DNA from 2 places in the Sphingobacterium sp. 18053 genome. Region 2 is predicted to be linked to the other one. Evidence: riboswitches for the same ligand, from Rfam matches in the RefSeq annotation. Region 2 holds a riboswitch; the other holds the start of a gene.
What was found. A riboswitch is a leader RNA that binds a small molecule or an ion and turns the genes downstream of it on or off. The one in region 2 is predicted to bind S-adenosylmethionine.
Positions count from the first base shown of each region.

Region 1: it holds a riboswitch for S-adenosylmethionine, as region 2 does, so the genes downstream of both, GVK91_RS23930 (5-oxoprolinase) here and GVK91_RS18905 (O-acetylhomoserine aminocarboxypropyltransferase/cysteine synthase family protein) in region 2, are expected to answer to the same signal.

Region 1 covers NZ_CACSJW010000011.1:104,287-109,719, forward strand. Annotated here, with positions in the region: gene GVK91_RS23910 (beta-carotene 15,15'-monooxygenase) at 1-263, opposite strand, end outside; gene GVK91_RS23915 (HlyD family secretion protein) at 263-1,324, opposite strand; gene GVK91_RS23920 (TolC family protein) at 1,324-2,601, opposite strand; gene GVK91_RS23925 (DUF3050 domain-containing protein) at 2,866-3,636, opposite strand; SAM-I-IV-variant riboswitch at 3,847-3,940, shown strand; gene GVK91_RS23930 (5-oxoprolinase) at 4,007-4,270, shown strand; gene GVK91_RS23935 (RagB/SusD family nutrient uptake outer membrane protein) at 4,369-5,433, opposite strand, start outside.
Region 2 covers NZ_CACSJW010000008.1:84,316-89,748, reverse strand. Annotated here, with positions in the region: gene GVK91_RS18920 (GH92 family glycosyl hydrolase) at 1-216, shown strand, start outside; gene GVK91_RS18915 (homoserine dehydrogenase) at 282-1,463, opposite strand; gene metX (homoserine O-acetyltransferase) at 1,503-2,546, opposite strand; gene GVK91_RS18905 (O-acetylhomoserine aminocarboxypropyltransferase/cysteine synthase family protein) at 2,579-3,889, opposite strand; SAM riboswitch class I at 4,145-4,257, opposite strand; gene GVK91_RS18900 (FUSC family membrane protein) at 4,440-5,433, opposite strand, start outside.

The DNA.
Region 1 (5,433 bases), on a different contig from region 2:
TGTAGAAGATTAAAAATAATGTAGTACTGCTTGATGGGAAAGTATAAAAAAAAGCGTCGTTCTAAAACGTAGAATCCAACAAAACCAGCGTAAAACAAAATGATCAGGAACTGGACATCACTGGGTTGGGCACCGTAAAATCCAGCGGTGACATTTGTATTTGCACCTGGCAGGAAAAATAAGACCATACTCGGCATCAAGCTGCTAAACAGGATAAGCTTGATCAACCACTCCGGCACCCATTCTTTAAAAATTCCTTTCACTATTTCTGCTTTTTTGATACCGACACATTCACATTCATTCCCGAAAGAAGCTGTTGGGCTCCCCTTTGCTTATCCAGCTCGATGCGCACAGGTACGCGTTGTACAATCTTCACAAAGTTGCCCGTTGCATTATCTGGCGGCAAAAGGGAGAATGCAGATCCTGTAGCCGGGGAGATGGAAATAATTTTTCCATAAAATTTTTGATCCGGATACGCATCAGCAACCACCTCAACCCTATTGCCAAGATGCAAATAACGGAGTTGCGTTTCCTTAAAATTAGCGGTTACCCAGGTTGGGGTTTCTCTATTGACGATAAAGCCTAAAACTTCGCCAGCACTTATCATTTGACCTTTTTCAATCGTGCGTTTGCCAATCTGCCCATCGTAAGGTGCGCGAATAACGGTATAGCCGACATCAAGCCGTTTGCGGCCGACAGCTGCCGTCAAACGAACACGTTCGGCATCGACCACACCTTTTTTCATATCCACATCATGCACACGTTCCTGTGAAGCCTGTAATTTATGCTTTAACGAAGCCAGCTCACTCTTATACACATCCAACGTCGCTTTTACATCCTCCAGTTGCTGTGCCGTTGCAGACTTTTCCTGAAACAAATAATTATATCGATCATATTCCAACTGTTGCTTGGTTACCCGAGCCTCCCCGGCAGCAATTGAAGTGCGTAAAGATTCATGTTCCGCCTGAAGAATTTCCTTTTGACTATGAAGAACATTGATCTCTGCAGCTTCCTTATTGACGGATGCCGCTACCTGATCAGCCTCATATTTATATTCCTTATTATCTATAAGCAACAAGGTATCACCCCGTTTAACCAATTGATGATCGTGATAATGCACAGAAACCACATATCCTCCTACCCGAGAAACAATGGGATTGATATACTGCGTTACCTGTGCATCATTTGTGTAGGTATACCGCAGTCGCATCCATAATGCTTGAGCGCCCCATAACAACAAGGCCAACAAGACAATTCCAGCCAACCAGTTGGTAATTCGAGTGAGTTGTGCCTCCACAACTGTTCTTCGTGATTTAGGTTTCATTAGATAGTACCCTTCAAAAATTCGATAAAATAATAGTGTTTCTGTATCGCAATATGTGCGGTTTCAAGATCAAAAAGTGTTTTTAGGTATTGCATATCAGCATCCAAGAGATCTGTAATCAAAGCCGATGATTTAAAATACCTGTTTTTTATAATCCGTGCATTTTCCTGCGCCAACGCCTTATTGTTTTGACAGACGTCCTGCTGCTTAATAGCCAATTGATAATCCAACAGGGCCTGTAACAGCTGATTTTCCAGAATCTCCTCTTCATGACGGTGTTTTACCTCTTGTCGATCCAATGCGATCTGTGCTCCGCGCACCACGTTTTTATTGAGATAGATAGCCGAGATCGGTATGTTTAATTTGAGTCCTGTGATACTCAGATTATACCAGCTGGGATTATAGGGATACAAGAAGACCTGTGGATTGGCAAAGGTGAATGTACTGGTCAACCCCAACTCAGGAAGATAATTTGATCGCGCCTGTTTGACCGACAACTTCTTCAAAACCACTTCCTGTTCGGATTTTAGGAGGGAAAAAGCATGGCTTCGCGCTTCGGCAACAAGCGCTTCATAGCTGGGGCTTTCCACTTGAAACTGCTCGGGCAGGGGCACAATCTCCGCTGTAATACCGCCAATAAGCTGCAGCTTCTGATTTGCAGCCTGAATATCATGACCGATCTGCACGAGCAACAGTTCCCGCTTCGAAAGCTCTAACGAAATACGCAAGACGTCACTGTGTAATACCACGCCCGCCTTATACAGATGCTCAATCTCTTTGAGCTGTACCCGTTGATCAGCAATATCCTGCTCAATTAAAGATCGGTTACTATACGACAGTTCCAAATCCAAAAAAAGATTGCAAACCTCCAATTTCGTCTGCGCTGCGGCATTCTTCCAATCGATTCTGGCCAGCTCATTTTCCAATTTTTTGGACTCAATTTTCATCAGGTCCCGATGCCCATTGTAGAGGTTCAGATAAAAATCCAGGCCGCTATCGTACAAGTAATGAATGATATCATGCTGGGAAGGTTTATTTAAAAGCCCCTGGTCATACACAGGCATATTACTCGCATAACTAGCAGAAGCTCTGGCGGAAATTTTGGGCAGCAACTCCATGCGTTGCTGCTGTACTGCCACCTCAGTTTCTTTGAGCTGCAAATAGGACTGCTCGATGTATTTACTGTTCTGTAGCGCTTTGTCGATCATGTCTTTCAGGGACATGTGCAAAGAATCGAGGGCGAAGGTGTCCGAAATAGCGAATACTAACAATCCCATGGTTAGTATTCCTTTTGCCCAATAGGGAGGAAAAAAGTTCACGTGTGCTATGTAATTTTTTTGCGTAGCAAACTTAGACACTTATTGGAACTTGGATTTCTTCACAAACGCCAATATGTTATGGAAAAAAGACATTTTTTCATCAATTCAAACAAAAAGACCAATATCTGCCAAGAAGCCCTTACAATATCCTTTTTTACAGCACATAAAAAAGACCTTTCAAATCATGATTTGAAAGGCCTTTCTCGACGGTATAATAATAGATTATCCGTATAAGGAATCTTCTATTGCATTCCACAACTGTATTCTTTTTTGTAGCGCAATTTTACTGATCTCTTTCATTTCTGTCCATTTAACCTCATCGTCCTTCCCGAGATCTGTGATCATCTGCATCGCCAAAGGCCCGTGCTCATCGCCATCAAGGTCAATATGACGTTGAAAATAATAGATAAAGCTATCCAGATTGGCTGTAGGGAAATTTGTTTTAATTTCTTCCAAAATAGAGGTAAACATTCCCGGGATAAGATCTTCGCGTCCAAATGTAAATGCAGCAGCAATTTTATGCACCTCGCCCTCAGCAATCACTTCGAATGTAAAATTCAAAAAGTCTTTGATCCGCTTGTCCAATGTGGTCGTTGCAATGACATCGAATATGTTACTCGATTTTTTGGCGTGAGCAATAAATTTGTTGACCAGATGAAGGTCGGCACCCATGGCATCCATGGCGTCCAGATACATCTCAAAATGGCTCAAACGGCGGCCATCAATATATTCATCCGACTCCTCAGCCAATACAATTTCGTTGATTAGATAGCGTGTTGATGGATGCTCACTCGCAAACCAAGGTAAAGTCGTACAGGTCAATTTAATCTGTAAAGCTTTTAGTAAAGACATAAAATCCCATACAGCGTACACATGCCCTTCTGTAAAAGAACGTAGATTCTTGATCGTTTTGATCTTACGATACAAAGGGTGTTGCAATAATACCTCGCGTTCGGCAGCAATGTATTCGTTAATTTCCGCAATTCTATTCATGGCGCAAAAGTATTGTCTTATCTCTATTTTTAAAAGTATTTTCGATGAGATTACAGTAACATGATAAATTTTTCGCCCAGCTATCCGCTTCATAACCAAATCACAGCCAACAACGCGCCTCGCTTTTGACCTCCCTATTCCTGTTGCTAACGTTCATTTACCCTTAAAAACAAAAATATTTTTAATTATAAAAAATAATCTACTATATTTGTAGAGTATTCAGAATTGCATGATGCAATACCAACCGAGTGCAGGCACCGCGGTGGTAAATTAATACGGGTTTCGACCAAAATAAACGTCGCAGAACGATTATTTTCCCAACAAGATCTGGATACAGTTTATGGTTTAATCCTTTAAATTTTTAAATTGTATGGCTACTACAACAAATCTTTACCAACACTTACTGGAAAAATTCAGTTATTACTCAACAGATGAACTGATACAGCTCAACAATGACACCATCTTAGGACAAGGCTGGGGTTCAGCCAAGGCAACCTTTAGAACAGCTTTGATCAGTACGTTCTCCAAAAGAGGACTGGATCTTTCCAACATCATTTCCAAGGAAGACGGTTTTACCTCGGTGAAGCATGTCCCTGTACGCTTGGAACAGAATGTCCTGATTCCTTTACAGTAATCGTTATCGACAAAAAAAAGCGCGCATCGAAAGGACTTCGTGCGCGCTGCTGTGGTTGGTTTAGGAAATTGCCGATTTAAAAGAAGGCAATAATCTTATTATTTATAGTTTGGATTCTGAATTAACACACCTGCGCTTTTCTCAATTTCTGTTTGTGGTAATGGCCAGCGGTAAAATTTGTCTTCAAAATGATAGGGCACTTTACTGTCTTTGACCGCATTGAGTACTTCGCCTGCGATATGCCAACGAATCAGGTCGTAATGCCGTAGTCCTTCGAAAGCAAGTTCAACCCTTCTTTCGTGGCGGATACGGTTGCGCATTTTTTCCTTGGTATAACCGGCAGGAAACCCGGGCATCTGAACGCGGCTCCTCAGAGTATTCATGGCATCGTAAACCGATGGATCTGGTCCGGCAATTTCATTTTGTGCTTCGGCATACATCAATAACACCTCCCCAAACCGCAGTACAACCGCATCCTGTTGGCTCAATGTTGAAAAGCCAAAAGGTAAGTTGGCCGGATCCAAAAATTTCAACACCCCATAACCTGTAGGCCGCGGATTGGACGGTGTATGGATCTTACCGCCGCCAAAGTCGGGATGATCCACGAAAATTGTTTTGCTCAAGCGCGGATCCCTATCTTTGAAGGGATTAGCTCGGTCAGTCAAGGGTGATTCACCATAAGGCAGACCATCTTTGCATTCATAGGTATCCACCAGGTTTTGTAAAGGTGAAGCAGCGATCCAATCGCCTAAATACATGTCCCAGGGGGCTGTATTATTCGGTGCCAGAAAATTGACCGAAAAGATAATCTCGGTATTGTTCTTCTGTGTTGCATCGCGAAAGACATTTTCAAAAGCTGTACTCAGAGTATACTCTTTCATGACATCGGTGCATAAGTCTTTTACCTCTTTCAAAATTGCTAAATCGGGCACCCCTTTGTCGCCATAAGCCGCAAACAGTAAAACCCGTGCTTTCAAGGCTTTTGCTGAACTTGCGGTCGCATGCCCCCCATTATTGAAATAAGGTTTAGCCGCTAAGTTGGCGATCCCAAAATCCAGATCGGCCCGAATCTGTTTTAGAATATTCTCTGCAGTTTCCTTTGGCTGACGCTGATTCTCCAGACTGAGGGAAGTAAGCACAAGCGGCACCTCACCATAAATACT
Region 2 (5,433 bases):
CTTCAGATTGGCGCGCCACTTTTCGATCGGGTAACGATACAATTACCGGAGAAATTAAGAAAAAATAAATTTATCATTCAGGTGAAGAAAGAGCAGCCCAATAGTTATATTGTTGATCAGGTTCGGTTGAATAACCGCCTGTGGAAAGGTTGGCAGCTTCCTTTTGAACGCCTGGTAGAAGGTGGGATTTTAGACCTCAAGTTGAAAGGCAACTAAATTTAAGCAATAAAAAAATAGCCCCATTCGGGGCTATTTTCAAGGTAGGTTGGTTTGTTGATTGCCTACGCGATTTCAGCAATAAAATTGCCCTCTTGATCCAAATCAGCTTTGTGAGCTGCGATTTGTTGAAGATTAATATGTCCTATGACATATTTGAAATCTGGTGCGTAATATCGTTCTGTGATTTCACTGAAATTTAACTTTTCAATCAGTGTATCATCTGTGTATCTCAAATAAACCTTAATTAAATAATCTTGGCTATAATTTAATGTGCTGGATTCTAAATGTTTTTTATATTCATAACGGTATCCATAGCGAAGGGCAGCGATATCCGATAGCACAGCAGAGCCCGTCGGGTGTCCACCTGCTCCTTTACCATAGAAAAATTGCTCGTCTGCAAAGGCAGCTTTTACCAATACACCATTGTTCTCATTTTCTACATTATAGAGCATGCTCTCTTTGCCTACTAGGCGTGGTAATACATAAAGTACAACTTTGTTGCCATCGATCTCTTTTGCTGTTGGTATCAATTTGATCTTGAGGTTCTTTTCTTTAGCAAAACGAATATCTTGCTGTCCCAATTTGTCAATACCAATATTAAAGACATCGTCTGGTTTGACATAGATTCCGTACGCATGGGAAGCAACAATACATACTTTAAATTTTGGGTCAAATCCACCTACATCCAGGGTTGGATCTGTTTCTGCAAAACCAAGTTCTTGCGCTTTCTTTAAAGCGTCTGTATATTGCTGGTTTTCATTGAAAACTTTAGATAAAATATAGTTGGAAGATCCATTAAAAATACCGCTGACAGAATGAAGTAATTCATTGTCATAGTACTCTTCTAAATTCCGTATAATGGGAATACTTCCGCAAACGGCACCTTCATACAATAAACTGGTGCCATATTCATGTTGGATATCAACCAGTTCTTCCAGGTGGCTGGCAATCATTTTTTTATTGGCAGATACCACATTTTTTCCCGATTTCAAGGCACGAACAGTTAGTTGATAGGCTGCTTCGGCATCATCTATTAGTTCGACAACAGTATTAATTTCTGGGTCACCTAAAATTGTTTCGGCATCGGTAGAAAATAAATCTGCTGGTAGCGAGCGCTTTTTATCTCCGTTTTTAATGACAAATTTCTTGATCTCCAGATTAAGATTTTTGGTTTTGATGATATCGTAAAGACCTTGGCCTACTACACCAAACCCAAACATCCCTATTGTTAATTTATTACTCATATCTCTTCTTAAATTCTCTTATATATATTATTTATTCTCTTATACTAATTCGTTTAGGTATTCTTTTTGTTTCCGCAGAAAGTTGCTGATGATTTTAGTGAGTTTTTTTGTTTCGATCAAAAATCCATCGTGGCCATAGGTAGATTCAATCTCCTGATAGTGGGCATTCGGAACATGTTGAGCGATGAATTGTTGCTCTTGTGGAGGAAACAACAAATCTGTATTGACGCTCAGTACTAAAGTTGGACAGTCAATGCTCGCTAAAGCGGATTCGATAGATCGTCTTCCCCGACCTAAATTATGGCTGTCCATTGCTTTGGTTAGGAAGTAATAGCTGTACGCATTATAGCGTTTCACCAATTTTTCACCCTGATAGTTTTGATAGGAGGATGCTTTATAATGATCGAGTTTTTCGTTATCATCCTCCTTTTGTGTGTTGGCATACGTTGTATAGTTGCGGTAAGACAACAGTGCCATAGCGCGTGCAACTTTTAAACCCTTAGCTCCGCCATCGGGATGATTGGCGTAAAAGGTTCGATCAGTTGTAATGGCAAGACGTTGACTTTCATTGAATGCAATACCCCATGGTGAATGGACGGCATTTGTTCCAACGACGATTAGATGGTTGATGGCTATACTGTGCGATACGGCCCATTCCAATGCTTGTTGACCGCCCAATGAGCCGCCAATAAGGATCTCTATTTGTTTGATATCCAGGTGGTCTGCAAGAAATTGATGTGCATTGACCAAATCCCTTACTGTAAATTCAGGAAAAGATAGGTAGTAAGGCTGTCCAGTAGCTGGGTTTACAGATAGCGGATTACTGCTATTATATGCTGATCCTATGACATTGGCGCAGATAATATAATAATCGTTTGAATCAAATAATTCACCTGTTCCAAAAAGACCGGACCACCAATCCAGTACATCTGCATTAGCCGTAAGTGCATGGCAAACCCAGATCACATTACTGCGATCTGCGTTGGGTTTGCCAAATGTTTCATAACTGATTTGTAAATCAGTAAGCTCTCTTCCATTTTCAAATACAAAAGGCTCCGGGTGCAGATAAATATGCTTACTCATTTTACGTTTAAGTTTAAGCCGAAAAAATCTGATTATTTAATTTTATCAAAAGCTTGTTGTAAATCAGCTTTGATGTCATCAATATGTTCTATTCCTACAGAAAGGCGTAATAAACCTTTGAACACTCCAGCATTGGCTTGATCTTCATCACTCAATTGTTGGTGAGTAGTCGCTGCTGGATGGATAATCAATGACTTCGTATCACCGACATTGGCCAAGTGACTGATCAATTCTAAGCTGTCGATAAAGCTATTGGCCTTCTGTGCTGCGTCACCCTTGAGCTGGAAAGAAAGCACCGCACCATAGCCATTTTTAAGGTATTTTTGTGCGTTAGCGAAGCTCGGAGAGCTTTTTAAGCCCGGATAGTTTACTTTTTCTACCTGTGGATGCGCCTCAAGCCATTTAGCTACCTCTAAAGTGTTATCTACATGGCGTTGCACCCGTAAAGACAGCGTTTCAAGCCCTTGTAATAATAAGAATGAATTGAAAGGGGAGAGTGCTGGCCCGAAATCCCGAAGCCCTTCCACACGTGCCCGAATGGCAAATTGAATATTTCCAAACGGTCCGCCTTCACCGAAAACTTCGGAAAAAACTAAGCCATGATAGCCTTCAGATGGTTCGGAAAATTGAGGGTATTTTCCATTGCCCCAATTGTAGTTTCCGCCGTCGACGATGACACCGCCAATGCTTGTGCCATGTCCACCGATCCATTTAGTAGCCGATTCAACAACCACATTCGCACCGTACTCCAAAGGTTTAAATAAATAACCCCCAGCTCCAAAAGTATTATCGACGATTAATGGTAAGTCATATTTTTTTGCTACGGCAGCAATTTTCTCAAAGTCTGGAATATTGAAACTTGGGTTTCCAATTGTTTCAACATAGATGGCCTTTGTTTTATCATCAATGAGGGCTTCAATTTTATCTGCCTCGGCGTCCGTTGCAAATCGAGCTTCGATGCCCAGGCGTTTAAAAGAAACTTTAAACTGGTTAAATGTACCGCCGTATAAGTTGGATCCGGCAACAAAATTGTCACCACTTTCCAAGATATTATTTAAAGCTATAAACTGTGCTGCCTGGCCAGATGCAACAGCAACAGCTGCGACTCCACCTTCCAGTGCCGCAATACGTTGTTCGAAAACATCCGTAGTAGGATTCATAATCCGTGTATAGATATTGCCGAACTGCTTTAATGCAAATAAGTTTGCGCCGTGTTCGGCATTTTCAAATACAAAAGATGTTGTTTGATATATAGGAACTGCTCTAGATCCCGTAGTAGGATCAGCGACTTGGCCAGCGTGAACCTGAAGAGTTTCGAATTTTAAATTTTTGTTTGAAGACATAATATATCAGATTTTAAGGGTTCAAAAAGAAATTGCTAAGTAAAAAGAGAAGCATACACACCTCGTTGAAGGGTCTGTTAAATCTTTATCCAAGAAAAAGGAAATGATTTTTAACAAGCATGGAAGTGCATATGCATACGCATTCGCATCAATACAGTTGTACGATGACTTACACTTTCGCTTATCGTGTGGTTCACTTGTGTTGAACCTGAATTTTTAATGGACTTCAGTAGTTTAATAATCATTGTCTTATGTCATTTATATGCTCCAAAACGATATTGTTTTGGACAGGAATTGGCACCTTTTCAAACAAATTGAAGGTTGCCAGTGGGTCATTGAGCCAGTCTCTCGCCACTTCTTTATAAATCAAGACCTACTGATTAAGGGAGGTGTTGATTAGAAATCTTCTTTCGAAGACGACACAAATATAAACTCTTTTTTTATTAAAGCAAAAGAAAAGCTATTTTTTAGTTAAAGGAATTTTGAATAACATACCGATCGGGATCGCATATCGTCGGATGAAACCGGATAAATAACTGTCAATCGGGTATTATGATTTCTTTAAGTTGATCCGTTCCGCAATTTGATTTAAATCTGTTAAAAGAGGTTTAAGTGCATCAATTCTACTATGGATATCATACGCTAGGTGGCGATTCGTCTTTTTGCTTAACGATAACGAAAGCCCCACCAAATGGGAGTTGACCTGATAAGAGAGTGCCTGAAAATGGTGGATATGCGACCAATCTATCCATTTATGCTCGGGTTCTTTTTTCATTTGATTGATAGCGTCTGAAAACAGGGCCATGGCAGTCTGCGCTTTTTTGCGAGCCAGTCGTATATCAAAAGAACTTTGTTTCTCGTCCGACAGACGGTTATTGATGGTTTGGAAATAATGCTCGTTGTAAAGGGATACCTCTTTTGCCAGCTGAACCATGCCTGTGCTTTGGCGTACAGGTATCAAGAAATAACCTGCTATAGCCAAGAATGCTCCAATGAGTGTGAAAAGTATTCGGCTGCCTAAAATGAGATTGATATTGCCTTCGAACAAATTGAGCGCAATCACAATTCCCAAGGTAATAAAGATGACACTGACCATATAATTAGATCGGTTGAACAAAAAGAATCCGAAAAGACCTAATGCAGCTATGGTAAGGAGAGCTGGGAGAAAATGAATAGAAATTAAGCAGAATATACCAACTATTATACCCGAGAATGTGCCTACAATACGCTCTATATTACGCTTTTTTGTCATTGAAAATGCTGGTCTGGCAACAATAGCGATCGTCAGTAAGATCCAATAGGTATATTTAAAATCCAAAAATAAAATACCGATCAATGCGCCTGTTCCAAAAAGAAGAGCCATCCGAACGGCAAATCGAAAAAGCGGGTTATTCAGATGGAGTTTACTTTTTAGATCAGCAAGATTGCGCAAAGGTCGATTGATAAATTGCTGGTACTCACTGCTGTCAATCTTATCCTGAATTTCCTGATTTTGATAAAAAGCTACCTGAATTCGGTTGAGTACTTCAATAATTGCTTCGATG